3 regions of the Shewanella amazonensis SB2B genome follow, and region 1 is predicted to be linked to each of the others. Evidence: predicted binding sites of a transcription regulator. Region 1 holds the regulator's gene; each other region holds the start of a gene.

Region 1 (3,273 bases):
CCACCATGGGTGCGAGCCCCAGGAAGCCTGCCCCACCTTTAACAGTGTGAAAGCCGCGGAAAATGGCATTGAGCAAATCCGTGTCTTCCGGATTATTCTCAAGAGCGACCAATTGTTCCTGCAGAAGCTCGAGAATTTCGCCGGCTTCTATCAAAAAATCCTGCAGAATCTCTTCATCAACATCAAATGACATTAAATTGACTCCTTATCAGAAACCCAGGCTGGACAGCAGGTCATCGACTTCATCCTGACCAGTCACCACATCCTGACGAAGCTCGGCATTCATGATGGGGCCTTCCGCTTCTATGCTGCTGGTACTCTTCTGGGTAACTTCTGTGGCTGGTTGCTCGCCAAAGACGGTCAACATTGACACCAGGCTATTCTCGACTTCACGAACCAAATCGATAACACGGCGGATCATCTGTCCGGTCAGATCCTGGAAGTCCTGCGCCATTAAAATCTGATTCAAAAGCTCGCGCAGTCTTTCTGAGTCCATCGCACTGCGATTCATCAGCTGTTGTACGTCATGGCAAAGGCTTTTGAACTCAGTAATGTCGATATCACGCCGCATGAGCTTATCCCAGGCTGGCATGACGGTTTGAATATGGTTGATAAGGGCGTCAGCGAGGGGCAAACACTCTTCCACAGCATCCATGGTTTTGTTGGCTGCCTGCTCCGTCATATCTATGACGTAGTTCAGTCGCTCTTTGGCGTCAGGAATATCGATACTGGCCAGTTCCATCAGGCGACTGTCCAACTGAAAATCAACCAGCGCACTGTGTAACTGGCGGGTCAGCTTACCCACTTCGTCAAACAGCTCTTTCTGAATGGGGACCGCAAGGTCCCGCAGCAGTAAATCAGCCTTTTCCTGCTCACCCGCACTCAGGAGCGTGACGAGTTCCTGTGCCTGTTCGAGACTAATGAGCCCTGATGTGTTTGCCTGCATAGCCCATCCTTGCTCAACCAAGTCGTTCGAATATCTTGTCCAGCTTCTCTTTCAGTGTCGCTGCAGTAAAAGGCTTAACCACATAGCCATTTACGCCAGCCTGAGCGGCGGCAATAATCTGCTCACGCTTGGCTTCAGCGGTCACCATCAGTACCGGAATATGCTTTAGGTTTTCATCGGCGCGAATCGCTTTGAGCAAATCGATACCCTGCATGCCCGGCATGTTCCAATCGGTAACCACAAAATCGAAATCACCCTTTTGCAGCATCGGTAAGGCGGTTGAGCCATCATCTGCTTCCTGGGTGTTATTAAACCCCAAGTCTCGCAACAAGTTCTTGATGATACGTCTCATTGTTGAAAAGTCGTCAACAATGAGAATCTTCATATTCTTGTCCAAGGTTTCCTCCGGTGAGCTGACACTCTAGCTGCTCAAATAATAATTTATACTTGTGTCCAATGCTTGAGCTTACCTTTGAGCCTGAGCATAGCCTGACTGTGGATCTGGCATACCCGCGACTCACTCACATCAAGAATGGCGCCTATTTCTTTTAAATTCAGTGCTTCATCGTAATAAAGTGATAACACCAGCGCGTCCCGCTCGGGTAACTGGCGAATGGCATCTGCCAAGGCCTGCTGGAACTGGCTCTGAGCCAGGTCATCATAAATGTCGTTGGTTTGCTCCCCGTCGGGAACCAGAACATCATGTGATACGCCTAAATCTTCTATCCCTATGATTTTACCAACAGAAACATCATTGAGGATATGATGGTATTCCTCCATCGACATATCAAGTCTTTCGGCAATTTCTGTGTCCCGGGCATCACGTCCGAGCTCTTGTTCCAGTTCGTCTATCACCTGGGCGACTCTGCGCTGATTACGGTGAACAGAACGTGGAACCCAATCACCTTTACGGATTTCATCCAACATGGCACCACGAATACGAATGCCAGCAAAGGTTTCAAACTTGGCGCCTTTGCCGCCGTCAAATTTGGCCGATGCCTCAAGCAGGCCAATCATGCCCGCCTGCAGCAAGTCGTCCAACTGTACGGATGCCGGCAATCTGGCCAACATATGGTGCGCGATTCTTTTAACCAGCGGTGCGTACTGTTCAACGATGGAGGTTTTACTCTCCATGGAGGTATACGCCGCGGCTTTATTCACTCGCTCTGTCCTCTTGATAATCGGGACGATGTACCAGACGCTCTACGAAAAATTCGAGATGGCCACCGGGTTGCTGCGGGATAGGCCAGCTCATCACCTTATTCGCCAGACCGTGGTAGGCAATGGCAGCAGGTGATTTGGGGTAAGCCTCTACAATCAATTTTTGCTTACGTACTGATTTTCGCAAGTTTTCATCGAAGGGAATGGTTGCAACCAATTCAAGTGCCACGTCGAGAAAGCGGTCAGTCACCTTGCTGAGTTTAGCAAAAAGTTCCATGCCTTCGCGCAGGCTACGAACCATATTTGCCACAATCTTGAACCTGAACACACCGTGCTCACGGCTGAGGATTTTGATGAGTGCGTAGGCATCTGTGATTGACGTAGGCTCATCACATACTACAACCAACACATCCTGGGCCGCACGGGAGAAACTGAGCACCATATCGGAGATACCGGCTGCGGTATCCACAATAAGCACGTCGAACTGGGTGCGCATTTCGCTGAAGGCCCGGATAAGCCCTGCGTGCTGCGCAGCTGTCAGCTCGACCATCGCCTGAGTACCCGAGGTAGCAGGCACTATGCCAATGCCCTTGGGACCACGCAGGATGATGTCGTCCAGCTCGGCGTCCCCGGATAATACATGGGAAAGATTTTTTTCGGCACGCAGACCCAACATCACGTCCACGTTGGCCAAACCGAGGTCGGCATCCAGTACCAATACCCGTTTGCCCTTTTCTGCCAGAGCCACAGCCGTATTGATGGAAACGCTGGTCTTACCTACCCCACCTTTGCCGCCTGTCACGGCAATGACTTTTACTTTTTCGTTATATGGCTGATTCATCATACGTAAACCGCTTGCTTGATCACGGGTCATAGCTTTACTCGAACGCAAAGGTCGTGCTTTCCGACCACATATTGTTGTCGATGCCCTGATACTCAGGTTCATTCAGGGCATCAAGCGCCTGTCTTGCCAACGCCAGGGTGTCTGCGACTTTCATATCTTCAGGAACTCTTTGCCCATCAGTCACATAACTCAGTGGCAGCCCACTCTGGATAAGTACGCTTAATGCACCGGCCAGAGAAACAGATTCATCCAGTTTGGTCAGTACAGCGCCGGATAAAGGAATGCGCTGGAAATGTTTAACCGCATCCTGAAGCACACGACG
Region 2 (3,273 bases), 180 kb from region 1:
ATGGCCCACGCTGAAGGTGTCGTATTGACTCTCTTCGCGCCAGGGGAAAGGGTGCAGGCCATTCTTTTGGCGAATGGTGTGCATCTTGTCACGGCGGCCGGTGAGAATTTTATGGGGATAGGCCTGATGGCCCACGTCCCAAATCAGACGGTCAAAGGGGGTGTTGTACACATAATGCAGCGCAACGGTCAGTTCGACCGTGCCGAGGCCAGAGGCGAAATGGCCGCTGGAGATGCCCACTGAGGTCAGCAAAAACTGCCTGAGTTCATCTGAAAGCTGTTTCAATGCCGACTGAGGCAGCTGGCGCAGCTCTTCCGGGGTGCTCGCCAGGGCAAGCAATGGATAATTCGAAATGTCCAAACTCATAGCGAGATTCTTTTCTTTCTTATACTCGTCGCGCGACGATATAACGGGCGAAGTCTGCAAGTAGCTGACTATTGTATGGCATTTTGGCCAGCGCTGATAGTGCGTCGGCTACCAGTGCATCGGCAGTTTGCCGGGCGCCATCGAGTCCCAACAACTTAGGATACGTGCTCTTGTTGGCATCCAGATCAGAACCCTGCGGCTTACCGATTTCTTCGGTGGTAGCCGTGATATCCAGGATGTCGTCCTGAACCTGAAACGCAAGACCAATGGCATCGGCATAGGCACGAAGTGCCGCCGTGTCGGCATCGGAGGCATCGGCGGCAATCAGCGCAAGCTCCACGGCAGCACGAATAAGGGCGCCGGTTTTCAGGTTGTGCAGCCGGGTCAGTTCATCGAGGCTGATGCTCTTGCCTTCACCAGCAAGATCCAGTGCCTGCCCGCCACACATACCCAGATATCCCGATGCCCTTGCCAGGGCCGCAATCATGGCGACCTGCGCTTTTGGGGCGAGGCCTGCATCGGATTCACTGATGATTTCAAAGGCCAGTGTTTGCAACGCATCACCGGCGAGTATTGCCGTGGCTTCATCGAAGGCAATGTGTACCGTAGGCTTGCCACGGCGCAGGTTGTCGTCATCCATGGCGGGCAAATCATCATGGATAAGGGAATAGGCATGAACACATTCAACGGCGGCGGCGAGTCGGTCCAGCTTGGCCTTATCTACCCCGAGCAATTCACCCACGGCGTATACAAGGAAGGGGCGTATACGTTTACCGCCAATCAGGGCACCATGGCGCATGGCGGCCTTCAACGCGGGGGCGGTTTGAGGCAATGCATCTATATGTGCGGCAAGGACAGCGTCGACCCGGGACTGACAGTCGGCGAGGGCAAGTTTGAGCATTATTCTCCCTCGGGTAAAAAGTCGTCGAGTGGGGCATCCGGGGCCTGAGTCAGCAAGATGGCCACTTTTTGTTGGGCCTGTTCCAGCTTGGCCTGACTGGCTCGCACCAGTCCAATACCCCGCTCGAATTGTTTCAGGGCATCATCTAATGAGACCTCACCTTGTTCCAATTCGGTGACTATGCGTTCCAGCTCTGCCAAAGACGCTTCAAAACTCAAATTTTCCGGTTTTTTGGCCACGGTATTTCTTCCTGCTGTATCGGCGTGCACAAGGTATCTCAGGAGGCTGACAGGGTCAAATTATGCGGGGGAATATTTGCCTTGGAGCACGCTTTGTTGCTGAATTTTTGTTAGAAAAAATAAATTGGCGCTAAACTTGCCGAAGCGCTGTCCGATAACTGAGAATAGCGACAGGGTCTTGCACCTACGTCCTTTGTTATAGGTTTTGGCTTAATACCTGAGAGTGACCCTGGATTTTTGGCTTGCCGTTGGTTTCCTTTGCCTTCGGTTCTCATGACTGCGTAATTAAGGAGCATCTGTGGATTTAGCAACCCTCATTGGTCTGTTGGGCGCTTTTGCCTTTGTGGTGATGGCGATGGTGACCGGCGGCGGTCTGGCCATTTTTGTGGATATTCCTTCCGTTTTTATCGTATTTGGTGGCTCGCTGTTTGTGGTGATGATGAAATTCAACCTCAAACAATTTTTCGGGGCAGTAAAGATTGCCGCCAAGGCGTTTATGTTCAAAATCGACAAGCCGGAAGAGTTGATTGAGCAGTCAGTTGCCATGGCCGATGCGGCCCGTAAAGGGGGCTTTTTGGCGCTGGAAGAAGCACAAATTTCCAACAGCTTTATGCAAAAAGCCGTCGACATGCTGGTCGATGGTCATGACGGCGATGTGGTGCGCGAAGCGTTGGAAAAAGATATCGCCCTCACTGAAGAGCGTCACAGAACCGGCATAGGTATCTTCCGGGCCTTTGGCGACGTTGCCCCGGCGATGGGGATGATTGGTACCTTGATTGGTCTGGTAGCCATGCTCTCCAACATGGATGACCCCAAATCCATCGGTCCAGCCATGGCGGTGGCCCTGTTAACGACCCTCTATGGCGCTATGTTGGCCAACATGGTGGCGATTCCGGTTGCGGATAAGCTGTCGCTGCGTATGAGTGAAGAAATGCTGAACCGTAACCTTATCATGGATGCGGTACTGGCAATTCAGGATGGCCAAAACCCCAGAGTGATCGAAGGTTTCCTGAAAAACTATCTGGCGGAAAAATCCCGCAAGATAGACACCACGGACGGGGAATAGCGCTATGGCCAAGGCCAAGTGCAATTGTCCACCTCCGGGGGCGCCTCTGTGGCTTGCCACCTTTGCCGACCTGATGTCGCTGCTGATGTGCTTCTTCGTGCTGCTGCTGGCGTTTTCCGAAATGGACGTCATGAAATTCAAGCAGATAGCCGGTTCTATGAAGTATGCATTCGGGGTACAGAATAAGGTTGAGGTGAAAGATATTCCCAAGGGCACCTCCGTGATTGCTCTGGAGTTTCGTCCTGGCAAACCCGAGCCTACCCCCATTGAAATCATCAACCAGCAAACCAATGAGATGACCGAGCCAATCCTCGATTTCCAGGAAGGGGAGAGTGAGAGTGCCGGCGGCGTGCAGCAGCAACAGGGCTCGCAACGCGGTGGTGAAGCCTCATCAACAGCACAGGAAACCGCTGAAAGCACCCAGAGTGATTCCTCTTCATCCCAGGAGCTTATCAATCAGCAGGTGAAGAAAATGGCTGAGCAGCTCAACGAGGAAATTGTTGATGGCGCAATTGAAATTGAATCTCTTGGCCAGCAAATCATTATTCGTATCCGCGAGAAAGGCGCATTTGGCTCAGGTTCGGGGTTCCTGCAACCCAGGTTCAGGCCCGTTATTCGCGCCGTGGGTGAATTGTTAAAGGATGTCCCCGGCATCATTACCGTATCGGGCTACACGGACGACATGCAAATCAGCAACGAGC
Region 3 (3,273 bases), 530 kb from region 1:
GCGCTCTAGCTCCTGTTGGTAGTTGTGCTGCTCGGAATTATCTTCACAAGTGACCAGCACATAATAATTACCACGCTCGGTAACAAACTGACTTGCCTGATAATTCAGCCAGTAGTCGCGACCATCATAGCGCTTGAGCTTAACCTCTCCCTTGGCGCTGAGACCACGAAACACCCGTCCGAGTACTTCTTCTGCCAGCCGTGGGTGCTGAGTGAAAAAGTCCAGTTGCCTTAGAGAGCGGCCAATAACCTTTTCTCTTGGTACACCGGTAATGTCACCGTGTGCCTTATTGACGTATTCGACGGTTTCGGTGTGCAGGTTAATCAGCATGAACACCTGCTCAGACTGTTCCACTGCACTCTTAAACAGTGAGAGCTTTTCTTCTTTGTCGTAGGTATGACGGGTCGCCAGCGCCAATGCCAGCTGATCTGCCACCTGGCTTGCGATATGAAGCTCGCTGTCGCTCCAGCGCGCACCTATGCTGCGCTCAAGGCTCAGTACACCTTCAATGTGACCGTTTATCCGGATAGCCACTTCGAGGGCAGAATGGACGCCATTGGGAGTAAAGTAGCAGGACGCCAACTCAACGAGTCTTGGGTCATTGGCCACATCAAAAGCATCGATATGGCGTCTGCTTTCAAGTTCTTTCAAATAACGTGGACAATCGCTGATTTGAGCAGGGCGCCTGGCACTGGGTTCCAGTCGGTGTTTGCCGAAGTGTGCAACCTGATATTGGCTGGAGAGCAGTGCATCAAACGCCCACACGCTGGCGTCACAAAGCCCCAGTGTTTGACACAGGAGCTCGGTAGCCAGTTCGGCGGTTTTTTCGAAGTCACCTTGCTGCTTGGCAGCAGAGTGAACTATTTGATCGACCAGAAATTGATATTTACGCCTTTTCACTCAGTTCCCTAAATCCCAGGGTGCGGGAAATGACGGACGTCTGTGCGCCCTATTCTAAATTATTGTTATTTTTTATTGGTTTTCGACTGTACATCAGCTGATTAGTTTGTAGCAACAGCGCGTACAATTAAATTTTCACAGTCCCTGTTCCAATTGAAAAATCATTTTTTCCGCGGCCACATCAAAGGTAATTCTGAGGCAAACTCCTGCTTCAGTGTGGTCTATCTGCCCAGAGACATTGGCAAACCGTTTTACCGCCAAATCGCACAAATGCCGTGCTTTGGTATCTGCATCCTTGCCTGAAAACTCCAGGGTCAGTTCTGTATCTTCTTCTGCTATTACGGCACCTATATCGACAAAGCTGCCACAGTCGGTACAGGTATCGTTAACGCTGGATGCTTGATTCGCTTCAATGGCTTTCATAACGCCAAACTCCTTCGTGAAGACATATTCAGGTTAAATTAGTGCAACTACAGAAAATTATAGGCAAATTTGCAAAATCAAACCCTGTCTTGCATCAAACCATTGCCATCAGGTTTCGATTGTCTGCGTGCTCCATCAGTTTTCCGAGTGCACGCTGCGCTTCAAGGATGTCGTTAAAATGTTGGTGTGTGGGTAAGGCCGGCCGCGCGTCAGAATAGTAGCGACGCTGCACAGTGTGTGAGCAGTTATTCAACGCAATTAACATATCAGCAGGAAGGTCGCCGCGGATGACGACAGGTTCGGGCAAGAGTGCCTGACTTAAATGAAATGCCTTTTTACCAAAGGTTCTGAAGACACCACTGTTATCCATACAGTCTTCAGCCCCGGGTTTGGCGACCAGAGGCTGTTGGGGTGGCAGCTCAAAATGTTTTTGCAGCTTTTGCTCAACCGATTCGTCGCCGGATAAGCAAAACTCTGCAAAATCACGGGCATCCTGGGACAACATTGCCAATATCAAGCCAAAATCGCCCCTGCGCCCCTCTTCAACAGCACGGGCAAGGCGGTCTCCTACTTGACTTTCATTGACTAAACCAGCAGCAATCTGCATAAAAAAACATCACAAAAACAGGTCGTTGTCATTTAATCGACCAATCGGCGCCTAACTTTAGCCTTTTTTGCAAATTTAGCCTTTACATGACTATCGATTCTGCTTACTATGGCCGCCGCTGATGAGGAGGGGTTCCCGAGTGGCCAAAGGGATCAGACTGTAAATCTGACGGCTCCGCCTTCGAAGGTTCGAATCCTTCTCCCTCCACCACTTCAGCAACGCAAAAAATGTAAAGCAAGAAACTCGTGGAGGGGTTCCCGAGTGGCCAAAGGGATCAGACTGTAAATCTGACGGCTCCGCCTTCGAAGGTTCGAATCCTTCTCCCTCCACCACTTGTTTCTTTCACTTTACGCCATGATGGAGGGGTTCCCGAGTGGCCAAAGGGATCAGACTGTAAATCTGACGGCTCCGCCTTCGAAGGTTCGAATCCTTCTCCCTCCACCATCTTCTTTGCCTTGGCCGGCAGAATCTGTTGTAACTCACCTCGCAAGTCTTTAATCTCCAAATGCAATAATCTCTGTCAGTTTTGATCCTGACGCTGTGAAATCCTGTTGATTTTTCATATTATCCAAGCTCGTATTGCAAAACACAGGACTCCCCATGAGCCTCCCCATTTGCACTAATTGGGTAGCCAATGCCATCGGCAAAATTGAAGCCGACTTTCAGCGCAGCGCCGACACCCACCTGATTAAGCTCGAATTACCGATGCTCGACGGCATCGATATCTATTTAAAAGACGAAAGCACCCACCCCACCGGTAGCCTCAAACATCGTCTGGCCCGTTCATTGTTTCTGTACGCACTTTGCAATGGCTGGATTAAAGAAGGTACGTCGGTCATCGAGTCCTCATCCGGCAGCACTGCGGTGTCTGAGGCCTATTTTGCCCGCCTGCTCGGTTTACCCTTTATTGCGGTGATGCCAAAGAGCACCGCCAAGCGCAAAATCGAACAAATTGAGTTTTACGGCGGACGTTGCCATTTTGTTGAACATTCCAGCGAGATTTACGCCGAGTCAGAGAAACTCGCCAAAGAACTGGGTGGCCACTACATGGATCAGTTCACCTACGCCGAACGGGCCACCGACTGGCGCGGCAACAACAACATTGCCAACGCTATTTTTGGCCAGATGGAGCGCGAACCCCATCCCATCCCCAGCTGGATTGTGATGAGTCCCGGCACCGGTGGCACCTCGGCGACCATAGGTCGCTATATCCGCTATCAGCGCCTCGCCACTAAATTGCTGGTGGTCGACCCGCAGCACTCGGTGTTTTACGACTACTTCAAAACCGGTGACGCCGGTATTACCTGTGAAAAAGGCAGCTGTATTGAAGGCATTGGTCGCCC

Evidence for each region. The regulator FliA, encoded in region 1, starts transcription of late flagellar genes. The targets are predictions, from matches to a motif close to CTAAAGNTNNNNNNNNNNNNGCCGATA.
Region 2: pomA (flagellar motor protein PomA) is a predicted target of FliA. The motif match lies at 1,637-1,663, and genes of this name have one in related genera.
Region 3: SAMA_RS09510 (VC2046/SO_2500 family protein) is a predicted target of FliA. The motif match lies at 1,965-1,991, and genes of this name have one in related genera.

The regions. Positions count from the first base shown of each region.
Region 1 is NC_008700.1:2,744,439-2,747,711, forward strand. It holds gene SAMA_RS11925 (chemotaxis protein CheA) at 1-193, opposite strand, end outside; gene SAMA_RS11930 (protein phosphatase CheZ) at 209-946, opposite strand; gene cheY (chemotaxis response regulator CheY) at 960-1,343, opposite strand; gene SAMA_RS11940 (RNA polymerase sigma factor FliA) at 1,388-2,107, opposite strand; gene SAMA_RS11945 (MinD/ParA family protein) at 2,100-2,981, opposite strand; gene flhF (flagellar biosynthesis protein FlhF) at 2,986-3,273, opposite strand, start outside.
Region 2 is NC_008700.1:2,926,658-2,929,930, reverse strand. It holds gene dxs (1-deoxy-D-xylulose-5-phosphate synthase) at 1-366, opposite strand, end outside; gene ispA ((2E,6E)-farnesyl diphosphate synthase) at 386-1,267, opposite strand; gene xseB (exodeoxyribonuclease VII small subunit) at 1,267-1,506, opposite strand; gene pomA (flagellar motor protein PomA) at 1,805-2,572, shown strand; gene SAMA_RS12705 (flagellar motor protein MotB) at 2,577-3,273, shown strand, end outside.
Region 3 is NC_008700.1:2,218,325-2,221,597, forward strand. It holds gene SAMA_RS09500 (putative bifunctional diguanylate cyclase/phosphodiesterase) at 1-900, opposite strand, end outside; gene SAMA_RS09505 (DUF406 family protein) at 1,036-1,323, opposite strand; gene SAMA_RS09510 (VC2046/SO_2500 family protein) at 1,418-1,930, opposite strand; tRNA gene SAMA_RS09515 (tRNA-Tyr) at 2,056-2,140, shown strand; tRNA gene SAMA_RS09520 (tRNA-Tyr) at 2,178-2,262, shown strand; tRNA gene SAMA_RS09525 (tRNA-Tyr) at 2,290-2,374, shown strand; gene SAMA_RS09530 (PLP-dependent cysteine synthase family protein) at 2,531-3,273, shown strand, end outside.